4 regions of the Lysinibacillus sp. NPDC048646 genome follow, and region 2 is predicted to be linked to each of the others. Evidence: riboswitches for the same ligand, from Rfam matches in the RefSeq annotation. Region 2 holds a riboswitch; each other region holds the start of a gene.

Region 1 (5,568 bases), on a different contig from region 2:
TTAGTACTTGAAGATGCAGAAGTACCTGTTGAGAACTTATTAGGCGAAGTGGGTCGTGGCCACGTGATCGCATTCAATATCTTAAACATCGGTCGTTATAAATTAGGTGTTGGCACAATTGGTGGATCAAAACGAGCTTTGGAGCTTGCCATTCAGTATACGAATCAGCGCCAACAATTCAAAACGAAGTTATCTGACTTCAACTTAACAAAAGAAAAATTATCAACAATGGCATCTCAATTATATGCATCAGAGTCATTAAATTATCGTACAGTGGGATTATTCGAGGATCGTTTAAGCCAGTTAAGTCCTGAAGAACAAAAACAAGGGAAAGTGATTGCAGATGCGATTGCTGAGTATGCAATTGAATGTTCTATTGCAAAAGTTTTCGGTTCAGAAACATTAGATTACATTGCTGATGAAGCGGTGCAATTACATGGTGGCTATGGTTTCATGGCAGAATATGAAGTAGAGCGTATTTACCGTGATTCTCGTATTAACCGTATTTTCGAGGGAACAAACGAAATTAATCGTATGATTGTACCTGGCACATTCATGAAAAAAGCATTGAAAGGTGAGCTTCCTTTGTTGCAAGTGGCACAAAACTTACAACAAGAGCTTCTGATGTTAATGCCGGAGGAAGTGGGTACGGAAGCCTTAGCACAAGAAAAATACCTTGTGAAAAATGCGAAGAAAATTGCTGTGTTAGCTGCTGGTATGGCTGCACAACGCTTTGGCGCAAAACTCGATCAAGAGCAAGAAGTGCTTGTGAATATTGCTAATATCGCTAACCAATTATTCGCAATGGAATCAACTGTATTACGTACAGAAAAGGCTATTGCACGTGCTGGTGTCGATAAAGCACATCAAAAACTTCTTTACACACAAATCTTCTGCCAAGAGGCGTTTGCAGAAATTGAAAAAGAAGCAAAAGATACAATTCTTGCTTCAGCAGATGGAGATGCTGCACGCATGACATTGTCTGCATTACGTAAGCTAACGCGTAACAATCCTTATAACCTCATTGCGAAGAAACGTGAAGCTTCAGTTAAACTAATTGAAGCAGAAAAATTCATCGTATAATTATGAACTAGCTTCCCATTATGGGGAGCTAGTTTTTTGCGTTAGACGGATTAAAATGAAAAAGTAACGGATAGAATCACGAAAGTGACGGATAGGATCACGAAAGTGACGGATAGGATCACGAAAGTGACGGATAGGATCGCGAAAGTGACGGATAGGATCGCGAAAGTAACGGATAGAATCGCGAAAGTGACGGATAGAATCGCGAAAGTGACGGATAGAATCGCGAAAGTGACGGATAGAATCACGAAAGTGACGGATACAAACCTAAAACAAAGGTTTCATTTTGGTTCACGACTAGTATGGTGGTATACTACAGAAAATGACTGTAGAGGAGCCTACATATGATGATTCAATTTATCTATTATCCAAAATGTACGACATGTAAAAAAGCGCAAAAATGGTTAACCGACAATGGCGTTTCATTTGAAGAGGTACACATTGTGGAACAACCACCAACAATAGAACAATTAAAGAACTATTGGCAGGCAAGTGGGCAACCATTGAAGAAGTTTTTTAATACTTCTGGCATGAAATACCGTGAGCTTGGTTTGAAGGATAAACTAGCTGAAATGTCAGAAGAAGAGCAACTTACATTGCTTGCTTCAGATGGTATGCTTATTAAAAGACCCATCGTAACGGATGGGGAAAAAGTGACACTAGGGTTTAAAGAATCGGATTTTGAGCAAGCTTGGAAATAACCGCTTTTATCCTTGTTTTTATGGGAGAAGTATGGCACACTGATAGTGAATATATTACATATTTATGGAGGGGTTTTTTGCATGAGCACACCTAAAGACTTACGATACTCTGAAGAACATGAATGGGTAAAAGTAGAAGATGGTAAAGTACGTATCGGTATTTCACACTTCGCACAATCTGAACTTGGAGATATCGTTTTCGTTGAGCTTCCACAAGTTGGCGATGAAATCAAAATAGACGATCCATTCGGTAGTGTAGAATCAGTAAAAACTGTTTCTGAATTATACGCGCCTATCTCAGGTAAAGTGGTTGAAGTAAATGCTGATTTAGAAGATAGCCCGGAATTCGTAAATGAATCACCATATGAAAAAGCATGGATGATCGTTGTAGAGCCTGCTGACGCATCAGAAATGGAAAAACTTATGACAGCAGAACAATACGAAGAAATGATTGCTGAATAAAGACAAGCCTGTAACACTTAAAACGTCGGAAAACACCGGCGTTTTTTATTATATAATGAGTAATAGGGGTTAGATGTTTAAATGGGGGTGTCGTGATGTTCGAGGGGAAATGTTTAATCGTGGAAGGCCGTTCGGATAAGCTTCAAATTGAACCTATTTTGAGTGAAAATGTACTAATACTTTGTACAAATGGTACAATCGGTGTTCATCAATTAGAAGAGTTACTCGATCCTTATGAGGGCTATGAGCTATTTACATTTTTTGATGCAGATACATCGGGTGATAAGCTACGGGCATTAATGGACAGACATTATCCAGAGGCGGAACATTTACGTACAATGCCAACCTATAAAGAAGTAGAGACGACACCGAGGAAAGTGCTAGCGATGATTTTACTTCGCGCACACTTCTCAATCCATAATGAATATATTTTGTAAGGTTGCGTGAAAAGATGGAAGAATGGTCAAAAGAGCAGTGGGAAGCAGCTATGCAGTCTGGTAAAAAAACTGCCTTATATTTATATACACCCATGTGTGGGACTTGTGCAGTGGCATCTAAAATGATGGCTATTGTTGAGCAGTTGCTGCCGCAGCTACAGCTTGGTAAAGCGAATATAAATTTTATGGAGCAACTGGCTTATGATTACCAAATAGAAAGTGTACCATGTCTATTGATCAGTGATGGCGAAAAAGTTACAGAAAAGGTATATGCTTTTCAATCCGTACCATTTTTATACGAATTGTTAAAAAAACCAATTGACTGAACTTTACTAGCATGGTAAAGTATCAACTATATTAATTTTATTTCAGCATAAGTTTCTAAATAAAAACAAAATATCGAACTCTTATGAAGAGTGGCGGAGGGAAGTGCCCGATGAAGCCCGGCAACCATCACATTTGTGAAAAGGTGCCAAATCACCCAAAGAAATTTTCTTTGAAAGATGAGAGAACGGTTCAACGTATAAAGTACGTGACCCCTTCAACTTGTCTGTGAGTGAAGGGGTTTTCTATATGAGAAAAGGAGTATTCGCTATGATACAGCTTCAAAATATTACGAAAACATACAAAACCGCGAATGGTGAATTAACAGCAGTCAAAGATGTCAACCTTTCCATTAACAAAGGTGAAATTTTTGGCATTATCGGCTATAGTGGCGCCGGTAAAAGTACGATGATCCGTCTATTAAACGGTTTAGAAAAGCCGACATCTGGTACGGTGACGGTTAACAACCAAGAATTTTCAGCTATTAAAGGGCAAAAGCTCCGAAATGCTAGACAAAAGGTAAGTATGATTTTTCAACATTTTAACTTACTATGGTCTCGAACTGTTGCAGAAAATATTGCGTTCCCATTAGAAATTGCAGGTGTACCTAAAGCACAACGAGAGGCACGAGTGAATGAATTGATTGCACTTGTTGGTTTAAAGGGACGTGATAAAGCATATCCATCACAGCTATCAGGCGGACAAAAACAACGTGTTGGTATTGCACGAGCGCTTGCCAATAATCCTGAAGTATTGTTATGTGATGAAGCAACATCAGCACTCGACCCCGAGACAACAGATGCCATTCTTGATTTACTTGTAGACATTAATGAAAGATTGGGGCTAACGATTGTCTTAATCACACATGAAATGCATGTGATCCGCAAAATTTGTCATCGTGTGGCGGTGATGGAGGCTGGAGAAATTGTAGAACGTGGTGAAGTTTTACAGGTCTTCCAAGCACCTCAAGCGGCTATCACGAAAAAATTTGTTTCGCAAATTACGGATACGAAAGAAACGCAGGAAACAGTGGCCCAACTAAAGACAAATTACCCAACCGGTCAACTTGTCAAGCTTGTCTTTGTAGGGGAAAAAACAGAACAGCCTGTTATTTCACATCTAGTAAAGCACTTTGATGTTGAAATTAGTATTGTACATGGTAATATTTCACAAACGAAAAATGGCGCATACGGTACACTTATTGTACAAATTGATGGTTCAGAGACCAATGTTACTGCTGCTTTAAATTATTTAAATACAGTGGAAGTACAAACGGAGGTGATTGCAGATGCTAACTAGTCTCTTTCCGAATGTCGACTGGGAAAAAATGTGGGATGCCACATACGAAACACTGTATATGACTTCTATCTCAACGATTGTAACCTTTATTCTTGGGTTAGCCATCGGTATCATACTATTTCTAACGAGTCCTAACCAACTGTGGGCTAATAAAATCGTTAACTTTTTAACAGGCTCAGTCGTTAATATTTTCCGCTCGATTCCATTTATCGTGTTAATCATCTTATTAATTCCTTTCACGAAATTTTTACTTGGGACAATCCGTGGGGCAGATGCAGCTTTACCAGCGTTAATCATTGGTGCAGCACCGTTCTATGCACGAATGGTATTAATTGCATTACGTGAAATTGATAGAGGTGTTATTGAGGCAGCTCGTTCAATGGGGGCAAAAACCTCAACAATTATTTGGAAAGTTTTAATTCCAGAATCTTTGCCAGCGCTTATTTCAGGTGTCACAGTCACTGCTGTTGCACTGGTTGGTTACACAGCTATGGCAGGTATTATTGGTGCAGGTGGCCTCGGAAACTTAGCCTTTTTAGACGGCTTTCAACGCAATCGTCAAGATGTAACTCTAATGGCAACAATTTTAATTTTAGTAGTAGTTTTCATCATTCAATGGATTGGCGACATGATCACAGCCAAAACAGACAAACGTTAACAAGAAAAATAGACAAGGTTATTCCGGTTTTATACCGCTAACATATTTTTACAAGATAAAAGGGAGTGTAAACAAATGAAGAAGTTTTTAGCAGGTTTATTGTTATCAGTACTTGTACTAGCTCTAGCAGCTTGTGGCGCTGATAAAAAAGAAGACGCAGGTTCTACAACTGGAGATAAAGATAAAGCAGACGAAAATGTAACATTAACTGTAGGTGCTTCTAATACACCACATGCAGTTATCTTAGAAAAAGCAAAACCAATTCTAGCTGAACAAGGTATTGATCTAAAAATTGAAACATACCAAGATTACGTTCTACCTAACCAAGATTTAGAATCTGGTGATCTTAATGCAAACTATTTCCAACATATTCCTTACTTAGATTTACAAATTAAAGATAACGGATATGATTTCGTTAATGCTGGCGGTGTACACATCGAACCAATCGGAATCTACTCTAAAAAATATAAATCGCTTGAAGAACTTCCAGAAGGTGCAACAATCTTACTTTCTAACTCTGTTTCAGACCACGGTCGTATGCTTTCATTATTAGAAGCTAAAAACTTAATCAAATTAAAAGATGGTATCGATAAAACAGCAGCAG
Region 2 (5,568 bases):
CTGAAGAGCAAGTCCTTGAAAAACAGTCCAGATAACTCTAACGACTTCCTATATGATTCGATCGCTTCGAAAAAAAGGGGTGATGCTTTGAATCGAATGCTCGCAACCCTTGACTTGTAGGAGGGGGTATTCGTAGCAGTTAAAACATATTCCAGTTGCTCGTAGGGATTTTCAACTTGAAACGCTTTACTTAACCGATGATCCAAGTATTCCTGAAATGTGACTTGCTGCATATTCTCTTCGCCAAGTTCTGGCAGCACATTGGACACATAACTGTTAAACATTGAGTTAGGTGAAAATAGAATAATTTGATCAGCATTCAGACGATCTCGATATTTGTAGAGCAAATAAGCAATTCGCTGTAGGGCGGCAGATGTCTTGCCGCTGCCAGCTGCACCGTGAACAATGAGCAGTCTCCCACGATCATGACGAATAATTCGGTTTTGCTCCTGTTGAATGGTCGCTACTATACTGTGCATATGTTTGTCAGTCCCTTTGCCCAGCACCTGTTGTAAAATCTCGTCTCCAATGGTAAGGCTGGTATCGAACATGGATTGGAGAACACCGCCGCGGATAAGATATTGCCACTTTTTCTCCAATATGCCTTGGAATACGCCTCCAGGTGTTGCATACTGAGCAGGGCCGGGCTGGTAATCATAGTAGACACTTGAGACCGGTGCTCTCCAGTCGTAGATAAGGAAATCATCTCCACTTTCATCCATAAGTGAGGAGATGCCAATATAGAATTGTTCCTGAGTTGAATTTCCTTCCTCGATGAAATCAATTCGACCGAAGTAGGGAGCCTTCTGCATACGGCGCAGCGTGGACAATCTCTTGGATGCATGTTTATGGGTGCTTTGGCTTACTGATAGTGCTTGAGCCTCTTGTCTCAAACCGATGATGGTCTCGAGATAATCGTCAAAGGTATCAACATTCACCTTGACTTCATCCCAAAAGTGTTTACGTATATTAACCAGTTCGTTCCGACGCCGAGAAGTTTCTTCCTCTAATTTGCTGATTTGCTGCGTTATCGTCTCTATTACACTGTCCACTCGTTTTTGCTCCTGCTGAAATTCTGAATCCATAGCAACCACTCCTTAAAAAATTGGGATTGACAAACGAAAAAGTATATTGTATAATCTATAATAGGGATATAATGCACATTATTATTTTTAAGCATATATCTATATAAATTTACCACAGGTTCTCATTTTTTTCAATGTATTGGACATGATTTCTATACTTGTGGATTCTTAATGCTTTTTGTTTTAACATACACCAATTGAATGCAAGAAACACGCACCCACTAGATAAGCGGGTGCTTTTTTGACTACAATTTTACGCTGAAATATATAAACCTTCATTAATTTCTGTTTTTTTTCTTATTTAACTAACAGCGTGCGATTGTTTTATAAGAACAGTTTAACGCAATAAGAATTGAACCTTAATAAGTTTCGCAACGAATATTTAGAAAGAATTAAAATCTTACGATTACTACGAAGGGGGAATGTAAATTGGTACAGATTATTTTATCTACTATACTAATAATTGCACTTATTTTTTCAATATCGGTTGTGGTTCAAAAAAGAAAAAAAGCGGGTATCACAGGGATTAAAAGTACTTTAACGACAATTTGTTTATATTTAATTGCTGTAACAAATCTGCTCGCTTATTGGTTTGACTTTATGGGACTATTGAATTGGTCTATTACGGTAATTTTGTTGATTTTAGGTGCTTATTTCACAAAATATATGCCAGTTCCAGCTAGATGATTATTTAACGAACGGAGGTAAGAGTTTAAGACACAGCTGCCGAAATCAAAGGCAGCTTTTCTTATTGAGCGAACGAACGAAGCAGGATTTTTTTAGATTAACGACTAATAAACGAGGCGGGTTTAGATTCGAATAGCTTTTTCTCTCCTGTATCCCTCTAAAGTAAAAAAACATCCGTTCGCTTAATTTTGACTATAAGCGAACGGATATTTTTTACAAAATGAACCATTTTACTTAATTTCATAGTAATCGTCTAGGTTTTGTAACATTTATATTGACAATAGGTTTTCAGAATTATAGAATTATTTCCAAGTGAAACGTAATACCTTATCAAGAGAGGTGGAGGGACTTGGCCCAATGAAGCCTCGGCAACCGATATGAATCGGTGCCAAATCCAGCAGAGTTTTCTAAGAGATAAGGGGGTCCATCGAATCATCATGATGCGTTGACCTCTTTTGTACAAAAAAGTATGAAAAAGAAGGGGTGTATCGAATGTCTCAAACAGCAAAGGTTGATGACAAGAAATTAGAAGTGATTGCCAATGCTATTCAAAATCTACAATTTGGCGAGGTGCATATCACCATTCAAGATGGTGTTATTGTGCAAATTAATCGACTTGAAAAGCAAAGATTTCCACAAAAAAAATAGCGAATAAACGCAGCTGACTAGAAATCTGGAGGCCACATCATAAGCAGGGATCATCCCTTTGCTTATGTGTGGTCTTTTTTTTACCCGCATGAACGGTCAGTAAGACGGGCGCCGAACTGACTGTAAAAGCCCGATTGGTTCAACGTACGATCCGTAGGTATAAAAAATACCCATCTGATCGAAGTGTTTCTTAATTAGCAGTGATTTAAAAAGGAGTGAGCATTTTGAAATTAAGATATTTCATGAATATTGGTGTACTGAGTAGTATATCTATTGTACTGATGTTATTTAATTTTCCATTACCACCGTTTCCCAGTTTCCTACAGGTAGATTTTAGTGATGTGCCAGCCTTATTAGCAGCAATGACGATGGGGCCAGTTGCGGGGATTTTAGTGGAGCTATTAAAAAATATGTTGGATTGGTTATTGTCAGGAAGCATGACGGGTGTACCGGTAGGGCATTTAGCCAACTTTACAACAGGCGTGTTATTCATCATCCCAGTGTATTTCTGCTATTCAAAAATTCAGCGTGGTAAGGGGCTTGTCATTGGTTTGCTTGCAGGTACAGTTTCGATGGCAGTTGGTATGAGTCTCCTGAATTATGTGCTTTTCCTACCGATGTACACCTTGTTTTTAGGAATGGAACCTGTGAAGGGCGATGCCTTAAAAGATATGATTGTTCTAGGGATTTTACCATTCAATCTCGTGAAAGGTGTCATTGTCATGATTGTGACAATAATAGTATTCCGCAATATTCGTGTTTGGTTGACCCAGCAACGCTTGAAATATAATTGTACATAGTAAAAACAGGAGGAATAATAATGACGACAAAAGTAGTTAAAAGTATTGAAGAAATCGCAATTTCGCTTGCGGAAAAATTTAAGGAAACAGCCGTTACGCGAGATCAAGCAGGGGGGAATGCTAAAAATGAGCGAGATTTAATACGGGACAGTGGACTTTTAAAGCTCTTAATTCCGAGAGGGACGTCCATGGTGAAATGGACGTTTTTTAATTGATATCGGCAAGATTCGTGTCTGTTAGGGCTTCGAATAGCTTTTGAGAATCTTCGTTGTTGAGGTGTACATATTGATTGTCACCTGCTACAACTTCTAATGTGTCTTTGTCTGGACTTATCCAAATGGAGTAGAGGATCGCCTTTGTTTGGATATTCGGATCGACAAATTGAAAAATGAATTGATAGTCAGCCTCTCTGGCCATATCTACTTTCATCTGTTGCCATTTCGCATTATGAAGTATCTTTTTTACTACATTTACTTTTTTTCGATTGGTAATTTCCTGAAAGTCCTCATACATACCAGTTTCATACTGTTTTTCCACGATTATTATTTGTCTTTCTATACCTGCGCAACTGGCGGTCATAAAGACCACTAAGATGAGGATGAGCATTTTTTTAAAGGGCAACATTGTTATTGTCTACATTCCTTTCCTTGTGTAAGATAATTCCTCCTCAAACAATAGAATTCTCGTTGTGCGATAGAACTTCCTGCTATATGAATGAAAGTGGGTTGATTCAACAAAAAAAGGAGTTACCTCAAAGTGTGAACTTGAGATAACTCTCTTCCGAATAGAAATAGAAGTGACCTATACGCATGTTTTTTGCACGAAAGCCAATGGTCTGCGTAAAATGAATAGTGAAGTCACTTATTTTTCTTAGCATATTACGATAAAGGGGTAGGTTAATCGTAAAAACTTGTAGGAATTTGACCTAAATGCCGACGATGATAGAGCAGTGGTTCTTTTTGCGCATTATCAATTTCCAAGACATGCCCAATGAATATTGTATGGTCACCTGCATCGACTTGCTTAAATGTTTCGCATTGTAATGTGGATAATGTATCATGTAAAATCGGTAAACCATGTCCGGAAGTTGACCAAGTTGTTTGGGCAAAACGGTCAGGAATTTTACTCGAAAATAATGTACATAAATGTGCTTGATCGCTCGCTAAAATATTGACAGCAAATTTGGGAGCTGCTAAAAATGGCGCATGAAGTTGTGATCTTTTATCGAGTGACCATAAGATGAGCAATGGTTCAATAGAAACAGATGTAAAGGAATTGACCGTTAAGCCAATTGGTTCGTTCGCGTCATTATAAGCTGTAACAACTGTGACGCCTGTTGGGTAATTGCCTAAAGCTTGTTTAAATGCTGTTACTTTGTCAGTCATGTCAATCACCTCTTGTTATTTTATCCCGCATAAACGGGCCGTATGACTCCCACTTCAAGATTTAAGTGAAGCAAAAAATATAAGTGGGAGATCAACCGCCCGTAAAAGCCCGATTGGTTCAACTAATAATCAGTGGGGATGAGGAAAACCCCCACTGATTGAAGTTTCACTTTATGATAAAAAGATGTTGTTCCACGGGCACAATATCTTTTTCGCGTGGTTCGGCGGTTGACTCACCAAATGGCATTTGAGCAATGAGCTGCCAGTGTATTCGATATGCCAAGCTGCACGCAATTCTTCCGACAATTCTGGGTAATAGTGTTGTAAGCTAGCACCATATCACTCTTGCTCTAGTACTGTCCAAATTACATATTGAAGCATACCTGCACCTTGCTGCGCCCAAATCGGAAATTGATCTTTTAACTTCGGGAATTTCTCTTGGTAACTGTCCGGGACCTCATAATCTTCGAAGAATAAGACGGTTCCATAGCCTGCAGCAAAACCATGAAAACGTGCAGTTGTTGATGCAATACGCTCAACAGCAGTTTGTTCTAGCGCATTATTTAAAGCGAGCTGCCAAAATGTATCAAGCTGCTCCTTTCATAACACGACGTTGCGACCCGTTTGTGAATTAATGCGCAAGGGGCAATTTTTAGCGCTAATTCAATGACTTCTTGTAACCGTTCATCGGAAATAGGCGAAGATTTCGATAAGCCAAAAGGGGAACGTCTACCTTGGATGGCTTTGTAAAATACAGTTTTCATAATCTGTAAAAACTCCTTAACTATTAGAAAATTATTATTATTATTTTAAACCAATAAAACTAACAGGTAAAGTATATAATAAAAGAATGAAAGGGGGCACAATCATGACTTTAGTTTTCGACCATTTAATTCATCAAGTCCAGTCACCAGAGAATATAAAAGATTTCTTAAATAAGCGCAATATCCATACAGTGAATGG
Region 3 (5,568 bases), on a different contig from region 2:
TTGGCAAAGAACGGCACGATGAAAGATCCATCATTTGCTAAATAAAAATATAGGCAAAAAGCCTTGAGGAAGACGAAATTGTCTCTCAAGGCTTTTCTTTTTGTTATAACAATCCAATCCATTTCCAATATGTTGCTGTGAATAAAAGGACTAGGAGGTACCCGATAATCGTTAAGGGAATACCCGATTTTAAGAAATCTTTAGTTGTAAAGGCTCCGGTACCATAGGCAAGCATGTTTTGGGGTGCGCTAATCGGTAATAAGAATCCGAAGCTAATGACAAACTGTTGGACTAATACGAAACCGACTTGATCAACATTTACTGTTAATGTTGAAGCTAATACAATGAACACCGGAATCAGTGCGGAAGCTAGGCTTGTAGCACTGGCAAAGCCCAGATGAATAAGGATATTGAAAAGGGTAACAATCGCGATTGTTGCTAGAATTGGCATAGAATCAAGACCTAGTGATCCGAAGACAGTATCTGATAACCACGTCGCACCTTCTGTATTTAGTAGTACTGTCCCCAACATAATCCCAACGGCAAAGACGATAATTGTCCCCCAAGGAATATGCGGCTCAACTTCTTTCCACGTATAAACACCGATCTTTGGCATTAATAGAATCGCTATCGCAACAATTGTGACAGTTGTCGTATCGAATGGGTGAAGTTTGTCCTCAGTTGCCCAGAAAAATAAAAGTACTATCGATGTTATGATTAAACGAATTTCAGGTGCTTTTAATGGACCCAAATCTGCAAGTTGCTTTTTAATTACATCTTTACCGCCCGCTATATTGCTTGTCTCAGGTTTAATTAAAGTAATCATGATGAAGAATAGAGCCACCGACATGATGATTGAGAATGGTGCGGCGTATAGTAACCAAGCTCCCCAAGAAATATCTACACCAAACTGTTCTTTGATAAAGTTTAAAGCAACCATATTTTGTGCAGCTGCTGTTTTAATACCGATATTCCAAATCGAAACTGCTTGGACAGATGTGATAACGAGTAAAGCAGCTAGACGACTATCACGTGGTAAGCCAAATGCGGCAACCATGCCAAGTAGAATTGGTACAACTGCACCAGCACGTGCTGTAGCAGAGGGTACGAAGAAAGCTAGTACTATGGATACTAAAATAGCACCGAAGACAATCGCTTTCGTTTTTGTGCCAACTAGCGATAAAATCCATAAAGCAAGCCGTTTATGTAAATTTGTGATTTGCATGGCTGCTGCTAAGAAAAGTGCTGCGGCTACTAGTGCAACCGCAGAGTTACTAAATCCACTTAATGCCATTTTTAGCGCGCCTGATGTACCTAAATCTGTTGTGGGATCCTCCATTGAGGGGGCCAGACCTAGCATAACTGTCACAAGTGCGATAATCATGGCAGAACTGACAGGATACGATACGGCCTCGGTTACCCAAAGGATGACAGCAAAAGCTAAAATCGCTAGAGCGCGTTGGCCAGCTACAGGTAGGTCTCCACTACTTGGTAAAAATGTAATAATAATTAGTGCCGCGAAAGCTAGGCCAATCCATAATGGTTTTAAATTGCGTTTAGGTGCTGTTTTCTCGAGAGAAGACATATTAATTCATCCTTTCTAACGATAAATATGACGATAGTTTCCTATAACATCGGTAAGTAAAATGTTTTTTTAAGAAAGTAATTTTGTCTATTTATTGTAAAAAGTAAAAGAATGTAAAAAAATCTCTGTTTACAGCAATATTAAGTTATAACGAGAGAATGGATGGTCACAAAAAATACAATAATATCCAAAATCATATTATTTCTTTTTCTTAAAAGCAGAAGTTACTTTAGGTTCGGTACCTTGGAGTAATCGTTTAATATTTTCAATATGTAAGACAAGTGCTATGCCAAAAAGTAGAAGTGCAATTATTGTTGGACCTATTCCTGGAATCCATAAGTAAGTAGCTGTACAAAATACTACATAAAATTCAAGGACACCGACGATTAAATAGTTAGTGGCAAATGATAAAATGACAAATAATATGAGTGCAACTAGTCCGATTTTCCAATCGACAGCAAGCAAAATTCCTATAATCGAAGCGGTTCCTTTACCTCCATTGAAGCCCATATGAAAGGGGAAATTATGCCCTAAAATTACACCAGCAGCAATTGTATACGTTAAGAGCCAAATTTGTACGTCCGTTAAATGCGAAGTATTAGCTAAATATAGATGTACACCAATAATGGCGGCAACGCCTTTACCAATATCAATTAGTGCCACTAATATACCGTATTTCCAACCGAGCGAAAGAGTTGCATTTGAGGCACCTGGATTGCCATGCCCAGCCTTTTTTAAATCTACCCCCGATAAAAATTGCGCTACTTTTGAGCCGTGAAAACAGCCAATTAGATAGCCAACGATAAGACAAATTATCAAGGCTTTTACCATAAAAATACTCCTCTCAATAAATATATTTTAAAGTATTGTATGCGTTCATATTACGTAAAGGAGCAGACAGAAGTTTCAGAAAAAATGAAATTTTAGTGTTGACAGAAAAAAAGTCTATGTTTATACTGTGTAACAACGATGGAAATTGAATCACATACTCTTATCAAGAGCGGCGGAGGGATAGGCCCTATGATGCCCGGCAACCAGCAAGTAACTTACTTGCTAAGGTGCTAATTCCTACAGATTCTTACTTGGATCTGGCAGATAAGGGGAGGAAAACTTGCAACCGCAACCCTCTTCTTAACTGAAGAGGGTTTTTGTTTTCTACAGAAAATCCTCCTCATCTCCGGTACCATCGTAAAAAAATAACCATTTTAGGAGGAACAATAATGACTAATTTTAGACCAGAGACATTACTATTACACGGAGGCCAAGAGCCCGATCCAGTCACAGGCTCTCGTACAGTGCCAGTATACCGTTCAACAGCTTTCGTATTTAAAGACACTGCTCATGCGCAACGTCTTTTCGCTCTAGAAGAAGCGGGCAATATTTATACACGTATTACCAACCCAACTGTAGACGTTTTTGAAAAACGCGTTGCTTTATTAGAAGGTGGGACAGCAGCAGTAGCACTTTCATCAGGTGCAGCGGCTATCGCATTTTCAATTTTAAATCTTGCGGGTGCAGGCGATGAAATCGTAGCAGCAAGTTCTTTATACGGAGGCACATATAACTTACTAGCAAATACATTACCAAACTACGGTATTAAAACTATTTTTGTAGATGAGACGAACCCAGAGAATTTCCGTTCAGCCATTAACGAAAAAACAAAAGCCATATTTGCTGAAGGTTACGGCAATCCAAGTTTAAAAGTACTAGATGTAGAAACAGTAGCTAACATCGCACATGAAAATGGCTTACCACTAATTATCGATAGTACATTTGCTTCTCCATATGGCTCTACTCCAATTGATTTTGGTGCAGATATTGTCGTTCACTCAGCAACAAAATGGATCGGCGGTCACGGAACGACTTTAGGTGGTGTTGTTGTAGATGCAGGGAAATTTGACTGGACACAAGGAAGATTCCCTGGCTTTACAGAGCCGGATGCTTCCTACCACGGTATACGTTACGGTATCGATACAGCAGCAGCAGCGTTTGCCACAAAACTGCGTGTGCAATTATTGCGGGATTTCGGACCAACTTTAAGTGCTGATGCAGCATTTAACTTATTACAAGGTTTAGAAACGCTTCATTTGCGTATCCCTAAACACAACGAAAATGCATTAGCTGTGGCTGAATATTTACGTAACCACCCATCTGTGGAATATGTAAATTACAATGGTTTAGAGGATTTCGCTACCCATGAGTTAGCCAAAAAATACTTGAAAAATGGCTTTGGTTCTGTGCTTACATTTGGCATTAAAGGTGGACGTGAAGCAGGTCGTAAACTAATTGACAGTGTGAAATTATTCTCACACGTAGCAAACGTAGGGGATGCTAAATCATTAATTATTCATCCAGCATCTACTACACACCAGCAGTTATCTGCTGAAGAATTAATACAGACTGGAGTAACCGAGTCGCTCGTTCGCTTATCTATTGGCTTAGAAGCAGTAGAAGACATCATCACCGATTTAGAACAAGCGATTGCACAAGTAACTGCAGCTCAACAAGAAGTAGAAGCGTAATCCTTAGTAAAAATAATCGTTCAGATAAAGATGCTTGCGTGTTGTAATGTTTACGTATTTTCTCATTTGAAAAGCCTCATTTGGCAATACGTGAAACGTTGCTACATGAAGTAAAAACCCCATTCGGTTGTTTGTCTGAATTTTTCAATAAATAATACCTAGTAATTTTATAAGCATTATTGACATACTTAAAGCCATGTTGTATACTAGGGATTAAGTTAAAGGTTCGAAGGCTACCAACCAAGAACGACAGTGAATTCATTTACAATAACATCTGATCTCATTCGATAGTTGTTCATTGTTAGAGCGTATAGGTCATAGGCTCTGCAAGAAACACACATCCTATTGATTTTAAAGGTAGTCGATGCAGTGATGGAAAATGAAAAAATAAAATTGTTTTCATAAGTGCTCCCCCACTTTTGAATATATAGCAAGATAAGAGAGTAGTCGCATAGCCAGCTGCTACTCTCATCCAAAAAAAATCGAAAAAGGAGTGTTTGAAATGGGAAATGTTTATAGTGCACATAACGTCGCGTCTTATTTTATTTACGAATTAAATGAAAGTCATGAGTTTGTGAACAATATCTCCATTCAAAGCTTACTGTCGATAGTTGAAAAAAAATGGCATCAAACTTTTGGGCATACTGCTTTTAAGGAAATTGTGAGTACTGAAGAGAAAAGCTATGCAGTGAAAGAGGTTTTTGAGACCTATCAAGCATATGGTACAAGTCATATTTCACTACCAGCAACAGAGTATTATTTGAAATATGGTACATTTCAATTAGTTGAACGTACATATTCTGTACCAAACTTTACACAAGAGGAAGAGATTCTTGTGCAAGTAGCTTTAGCTCATTACCGCTATCTATTATTAACAAAAGCAAGCTAAATCTCCCTTATATAATATCAGCTCATTCTCTACTGCTATAGGGAATGAGCTTTTTTGTTAATCACATTAAAACAGAAGTGAATTTGATTTAACTATAATTTGTGTAGATAGACAGGAAAAAGAAATTTTGTGAGATACTTTAATTTGTATACAGTCTCGTATGTAAAGAAAAATATTTTTGTTACTATCTTCAAAAGAACAATTCTATAATACGCCTTTACATACATATATATAATAGAAGAAAGACGTAATTTTTTTATAAAGGAATCGTCAATTTTTGTTCAAAAATTATAGAATAACCGAAAAAGCGTATAATAAAGGGAATGAAACCGATTTCTTTTGCACATCTAGAGAAAACAAATGTCCATCCTAGAAAGATTTTTCTTGTGCAAAGCATTTATTTACGTTACAATTTTCTATAAGTTGAATTTTGAATTATTTGAATTTGTGTGAGGCACAGATTTTTATCTTCATTAAAACCGCGGAAGTGTACGTTGGAGGGAATAACAGGAATGGCAACTATAAAGGCAGCGATCTTAGGATTTGGAACAGTAGGTCAAGGTATTTATCAT
Region 4 (5,568 bases), on a different contig from region 2:
CGTGGTTTTTCATCTTTTATTGCCTCGCGGATAGCTGCAATATGCGCTGGTGTAGTCCCACAACAACCACCGACAATATTCAACCAACCTTTTTCAGCGAAGCCTTTTAATTTCTGCGAAAGTGATTCTGGTGATTCATGATAGCAACCTTCTTCGTCCGGTAAGCCTGCATTTGGATAACAGCTAATATAGCCAGTAGAAAGCTCTGCAAGTGAACGAATATGGTCTGTCATGAACTCTGGACCTGTTGCACAGTTTAAGCCAACTGATAACGGCTTAATATGCTCAATTGAAATATAAAATGCATCAATTGTTTGACCTGCAAGTGTTGTTCCCATTGGTTCAATCGTACCTGAAATCATCACCGGGATTTCTTTTCCAGTAGTTTCAAAGGCACGTGACACACCTAGTGTCCCAGCCTTTACGTTCAGCATATCCTGACTCGTTTCTAGTAAAAGAAGATCTGCACCTGCTTCTATTAATGCCTTCGCCTGCACATAGAAGTTTTCCTCAAGCTCATCAAATGTAATACCACCGGTTACGGATAATGTTTTGGTTGTCGGTCCCATCGCTCCGGCCACAAAACGAGGCCATGCTTGTGTCGAAAACTCATCCACAACCTTACGAGCAATTTCCACAGCACGCTTATTAATTTCTTCGGTCTTTGCGCCAAGATTATATTCATTTAATACGATTGGTGTACCCCCAAACGTATTTGTACAAATAATGTCTGCACCTGCTTCTAAATATTTTCGGTGAACCTTATCCAGTACATCCGGTCTTGTTAGCACAAGATTCTCATTACAACCATCAAGCTCCTCACCGCCAAAATCCTCTGCAGATAAGTTTTCATTTTGTAGCATTGTACCCATTGCGCCATCAAGAATTAAAATTCTTTTCTCTAGTTGCTCTTCAATTAAGTGCTTAGCCATCTATACGTACCCCTTTTTTCTGTTCATCCAATTGCTCAATATATTGCATCAACTCTAGCGTCATATCATAGCGTAAAAATGGTGTTATTAAGTAAATACCATTGAAATATTCCGCCGCTACTTCTACTAATTCTTTTGCAATCTCAATTCCTTCTAACGTTGCACGATCCTTATCGTCACCACAAGCCTTCATGCGTGCTAATGCATCCTCAGATAATTTAATACCTGGCACTTCATGGTGTAAAAACTCTGCACTCTTATAGCTCGTAACGGGCATAATTCCAATATAAATCGGTGCGTCTAAATGCTTCGTTGCCTCGTAAATTTCTACAATCTTTTCCTTCGTATACACAGGCTGTGAAATGAAGTAATCTGCACCATGTTCAATCTTCTTCTCTAATCGTACCACGGCACGGTCCAATACACGTACATTCGGATTGAATGCTGCCGCTACCGAGAAGTTAGCCTTTTTACGAAGTGGCTTTCCAGAGAATGATACTCCTTCATTCAACTGCTTAATAAGTTGTATAAGTTCCATTGAGGATACATCATAAACACTTGTCGCACCTGGGAAATCGCCCACCTTTGTCGGATCCCCAGTAACTGCTAAAATATCATGAATCCCAAGTGCATTTAGGCCCATCAAATGCGATTGCAGACCAATTAAATTACGGTCGCGGCATGTAATATGCGTCAGTGGTCGTATACCTTGTGTTCCCTTAAGCAAAGCGCCCATCGCAATATTGCTAATACGCGGGGATGCTAAAGAATTATCTGCCATCATCACCACATCAGCGCCTGCATCGTAGAGCTTTTTGGCCCCATCCATAAAACCGTCAATTTCTAAATGTCTTGGTGTATCTAATTCTACAATGATAGAACGCTCACGTTTGACCTTTTCATGTAACGGCTCATACGTTGCGGGTTCTGCCTCACGAACGATTTCAACCTTTTCTGGCTTTGCATATTTTTCTTCAACAGGTGCTAGCTCTTCTAAGTATTTTTTAGCTGCAGCAATATGCTTGGGTGTCGTCCCACAACAACCACCGATTAAACGTACGCCTTGATTTCGTAGAGCAACTGCCGCTCGACCAAAGTAATCTGCTTCTGACTCATATACGACACGTCCATCCTCCACATCTAATAGAGAAGCATTCGGATATGCTGACATAAATGCCTTATCAGGAAGCTCTACCCCTTCGAATGCTTGAATTGTATGATGGGGGCCTAATCGACAGTTAACACCAACCACATCCGCACCAAGTGTCTCTAACTCATGTAAGGCATGATTTAATGTCATCCCGTTTTGCAGTATCCCCGGCTCATGCATGGATACTTGTACAATAATCGGTAAATTTGTTTTTGTCCGTAACATGGATAATGATGCTGTTAACTCTTCAAAATCATAATACGTTTCTAGTAAAAGGCCATCTGGATTACCTGCAAGTAACACTGTTGCCTGTTCTTCAACAGTCATTAAAATTTCTTCTAATGTTGCATCACTTTTACGAATACCACGGATTCCTCCGATTGTACCAAGTACAAATTGTCCACCATCTGCTGCTGCACGCTTGGCAATCGTAATCGCTGCTTCATTGAACTGCTGCACACGTGTTTCTAACCCATATCGAGCTAATTTAATCGCATTGGCACCATATGTATTAGTTTGGATAATATCAGCGCCAGCCGCAATATATTCACGATGAATCTTTTCAATTAATTCTGGTCGTTGTACATTCATTTCTTCGTGGCAGTACTCCAAACCATAACCATATAGTACAGTGCCTATTGCACCATCTGCTGTTAAGACTTGTGTTTTTAACTTTTCAAGCAATCCCATAAAACGTAACCTCGCTTCCCTTGTTTTCAAAATAAAAATATAAAAAGCCTTCTTTCACAAAAAAAGAAGGCTTTAACGAATCGTAATTGTTTTTTCCTTCTCATCTTCGGACCAAAAAGGTCTTCTGGATTTAGCACCTGACACGAAGTTGGTTGCTGAAGCGTCGCAGGGCCAGTCCCTCAGCTTCTCTTGATAAGAATGTAGTATGAATTTTTTAAATAATTAAAAGAATCATATCGTTTACAAACGATAGAGTCAAGACTATTTCACGTAACAAAGGATTTTTCACACGAAATAAATGTTTTTTGAGTTTTCCCTAAAACTTAAGATAATTTTTCAGCTAGCTCTTCACCGATTTTTTTACCATTTTGAATACAAGCACCGATCCCTACGCCGAAATAAGAACAACCTGCAATTGATAAATTAGGATATCTTTCTGCAAGTTCAGCTGTTAATCCTTTTAATGCTTCTTGATGAGCTAAATCATATTTTGGCATTTGATCAATCCATTTCGTAACATTCACAACAGTTGGGTTTTCCTCAATACCTAAGCTTTTTCGTACATCCTCTAGTGCTACAACAGCCAATTCTTCATCTGTCATTGCACATAATTCCTCATAGGCAGGGTTAATGCTCTTATAAAACAATCGTACAAGTAATTTACTGTCTGCTGATGTATGCTGCCATTTTCTGCTCGTCCATGTTGCCGCATTGCATTGTAAATTCGAATTATGTGACACAATAAAGCCCGTTCCGTCTGCTGGGAGGACAGCATCCGGTACATCAAAGCCTAAATAAATCGTAATCGCTGATGCGGTATTAAATTTTTCAAAATAATTATTTAATGACGTGTCTTGCAATAAATATTGTACAGCCTCGTTAGGCAATGCTAAGACGACATGATCTGCTTCAATCGTTACACCATTTGCTAACGTAACACCATAGTGGCCCTCCTCTTTCTTCACCTGTGTTGTCGCTATCTCTTTGACAATTTCTACATCCGTTAACGTTTCTTCAAGTCGGTCAATAAGTGATGACAAACCTTTTTTAAATGAAATAAATTTTTTATTTGTAGCTTTTACAAATTGCTCGCGATTCGCATCAAAGCCTTTGATCACACTTCCATAGTCATTTTTATAGTCGATTAAGTACGGTAACGTTGAGCCAATGGATAGCTGATTTAAATTCCCTGAGTATACCCCAGCTAGCACTGGTGCTATTTGATTTTTCACAAGTTCCTCGCCTAAATAGTATGTTAAAAACTCGCCAATGGAGCTTTCTTTTGTAAAACCTTCATTTGGCATTGTTAAATCTTTCAATGCTTCTTGCTTTCCTGCTGCTGATACAAGTGTGCTAGCTTCAAGAGAGGCTAGACTCATTGGAATACCAAATGTCGAGTCTGCCGGAATGGCATGTAATTCATTATTTGTATAAATATAAGATATACCGGTTTCGTTGAATACAAGTTCTTCTTCAAACTCAAGCTCCTGCACGAGCTCCATGACTCCTTTATGTCGAGCCACGATGGAATCTGCTCCTGTTTCCATGATGAAGCCTTGCTCATATGCAGAATGGAGTTTGCCACCTAAGTATGCATTTTTTTCAATGAGCACTAGTTTTACATCCAAGCCCTTTTGCTTCACCTGGCGTTGTAAATAATGCATCGTACACAATCCTGTAATACCGCTACCTAATACAACCACTGTTTTCATCTTAACCGCCCCTATTTCTTTATTTCTCTCCATTCAGTATAAACTTTTTTCGCTAAGAATTACGTTAAACCCTTTACAAATTTAGCAAAAATGGAGCCCTTCAAAAAAGTACGCTGAACTATTACAATGTTCTTCCTCTATAATAAATTTTGCTACACTTCTGGGGGACAAGCCGTGTGCTGCTGACAGCTTCATTGACGTTACGTATCCGCCCAGATAAATTGTCACAGGTTGAGATTATTTTAGCCACCGTTCCATTTATCTTCCCTACAGGATTTCGTACTCCTGCCTTTCTGAAGTTAACGTTTCATAAAATTGCACCTGTTGCTACATTTCAGTCAAAGGATTTTTACCTTTATATCCAAAAAAACGAGGCTGGGACATAACTTTAAATTTTAAGAAAGAGGAGCAAAGGCGTTATTAAATTTTTGCTATCTAAAATGAAGGAAAATTTAGAAGAGAGCACTAGTTGATGGTAGCGAAGGTGGCGACGCCTGAGACTACAGGCTCAGGCCACGCCCCTGGAAAGCGTCCGCCGTAGCGGACATCAACGCTTACAGCAAAAAAGTGCTAGATCGACCTCAGTCAATCTAACACTTTTTCTCTTTTGTCCCAGCCTCATTCATCTTTTAGTTAGCTCCATCTTCTGTGACAAAAGCAGTTAAATTTCTAGTTTAAGTTAATATTTTGGGCGAAGTTCGCTAATTTGTCGGCCGAATTTGTTACTTCGTTAAAAGAAAGTCCAAGCTCACTTAAAATCTCTGCAACAGCCTGTACTTCCTTTTCCATAAGGTCATTTTGACATTTTGCTTCTGTCATAGCATCCAATATTTTATTGAATTGACCTTCAGTCTGTACCATGTTTTCTTCACCAGACGCTACTTCTTCCTGAATATTACTAAGTGAATGAACGAGTTTATCTGTCCGCTCATTCGTTTTCTGCAATAATCCCGCAACCGCTGTGACAGATTCCTTCGTTTGATCTGATAATTTCCGTACTTCATCTGCCACAACACTAAAGCCTTTTCCTGCATCTCCAGCTCGAGCTGCTTCAATCGCAGCATTTAATGCTAGTAGGTTTGTT

Evidence for each region. Region 2 has a riboswitch for S-adenosylmethionine ahead of ACQKII_RS23110 (YezD family protein). Riboswitches for the same ligand answer to the same signal wherever they lie in the genome.
Region 1: it holds a riboswitch for S-adenosylmethionine, as region 2 does, so the genes downstream of both, ACQKII_RS19335 (methionine ABC transporter ATP-binding protein) here and ACQKII_RS23110 (YezD family protein) in region 2, are expected to answer to the same signal.
Region 3: it holds a riboswitch for S-adenosylmethionine, as region 2 does, so the genes downstream of both, ACQKII_RS06745 (O-acetylhomoserine aminocarboxypropyltransferase/cysteine synthase family protein) here and ACQKII_RS23110 (YezD family protein) in region 2, are expected to answer to the same signal.
Region 4: it holds a riboswitch for S-adenosylmethionine, as region 2 does, so the genes downstream of both, ACQKII_RS18715 (bifunctional homocysteine S-methyltransferase/methylenetetrahydrofolate reductase) here and ACQKII_RS23110 (YezD family protein) in region 2, are expected to answer to the same signal.

Annotation. Positions count from the first base shown of each region.
Region 1 covers NZ_JBNNLZ010000022.1:68,213-73,780, forward strand. Annotated here, with positions in the region: gene ACQKII_RS19305 (acyl-CoA dehydrogenase family protein) at 1-1,083, shown strand, start outside; gene ACQKII_RS19310 (hypothetical protein) at 1,189-1,431, shown strand; gene ACQKII_RS19315 (arsenate reductase family protein) at 1,428-1,784, shown strand; gene gcvH (glycine cleavage system protein GcvH) at 1,866-2,246, shown strand; gene ACQKII_RS19325 (hypothetical protein) at 2,342-2,683, shown strand; gene ACQKII_RS19330 (thioredoxin family protein) at 2,698-3,009, shown strand; SAM riboswitch class I at 3,088-3,193, shown strand; gene ACQKII_RS19335 (methionine ABC transporter ATP-binding protein) at 3,278-4,306, shown strand; gene ACQKII_RS19340 (methionine ABC transporter permease) at 4,296-4,964, shown strand; gene ACQKII_RS19345 (MetQ/NlpA family ABC transporter substrate-binding protein) at 5,040-5,568, shown strand, end outside.
Region 2 covers NZ_JBNNLZ010000036.1:6,195-11,762, reverse strand. Annotated here, with positions in the region: gene helD (RNA polymerase recycling motor HelD) at 1-1,085, opposite strand, end outside; gene ACQKII_RS23115 (hypothetical protein) at 1,515-1,772, shown strand; SAM riboswitch class I at 2,097-2,193, shown strand; gene ACQKII_RS23110 (YezD family protein) at 2,265-2,420, shown strand; gene ACQKII_RS23105 (ECF transporter S component) at 2,663-3,220, shown strand; gene ACQKII_RS23100 (hypothetical protein) at 3,241-3,435, shown strand; gene ACQKII_RS23095 (hypothetical protein) at 3,428-3,844, opposite strand; gene ACQKII_RS23090 (flavin reductase family protein) at 4,117-4,605, opposite strand; gene ACQKII_RS23085 (VOC family protein) at 5,474-5,568, shown strand, end outside.
Region 3 covers NZ_JBNNLZ010000004.1:38,370-43,937, forward strand. Annotated here, with positions in the region: gene ACQKII_RS06730 (succinate CoA transferase) at 1-45, shown strand, start outside; gene ACQKII_RS06735 (DASS family sodium-coupled anion symporter) at 104-1,585, opposite strand; gene ACQKII_RS06740 (glycerol-3-phosphate acyltransferase) at 1,784-2,416, opposite strand; SAM riboswitch class I at 2,574-2,687, shown strand; gene ACQKII_RS06745 (O-acetylhomoserine aminocarboxypropyltransferase/cysteine synthase family protein) at 2,806-4,107, shown strand; gene ACQKII_RS06750 (hypothetical protein) at 4,610-4,996, shown strand; gene ACQKII_RS06755 (homoserine dehydrogenase) at 5,509-5,568, shown strand, end outside.
Region 4 covers NZ_JBNNLZ010000021.1:32,785-38,352, forward strand. Annotated here, with positions in the region: gene metH (methionine synthase) at 1-932, opposite strand, end outside; gene ACQKII_RS18715 (bifunctional homocysteine S-methyltransferase/methylenetetrahydrofolate reductase) at 925-2,772, opposite strand; SAM riboswitch class I at 2,870-2,971, opposite strand; gene hemG (protoporphyrinogen oxidase) at 3,096-4,484, opposite strand; gene ACQKII_RS18725 (hypothetical protein) at 4,661-4,870, shown strand; gene ACQKII_RS18730 (protoglobin domain-containing protein) at 5,154-5,568, opposite strand, start outside.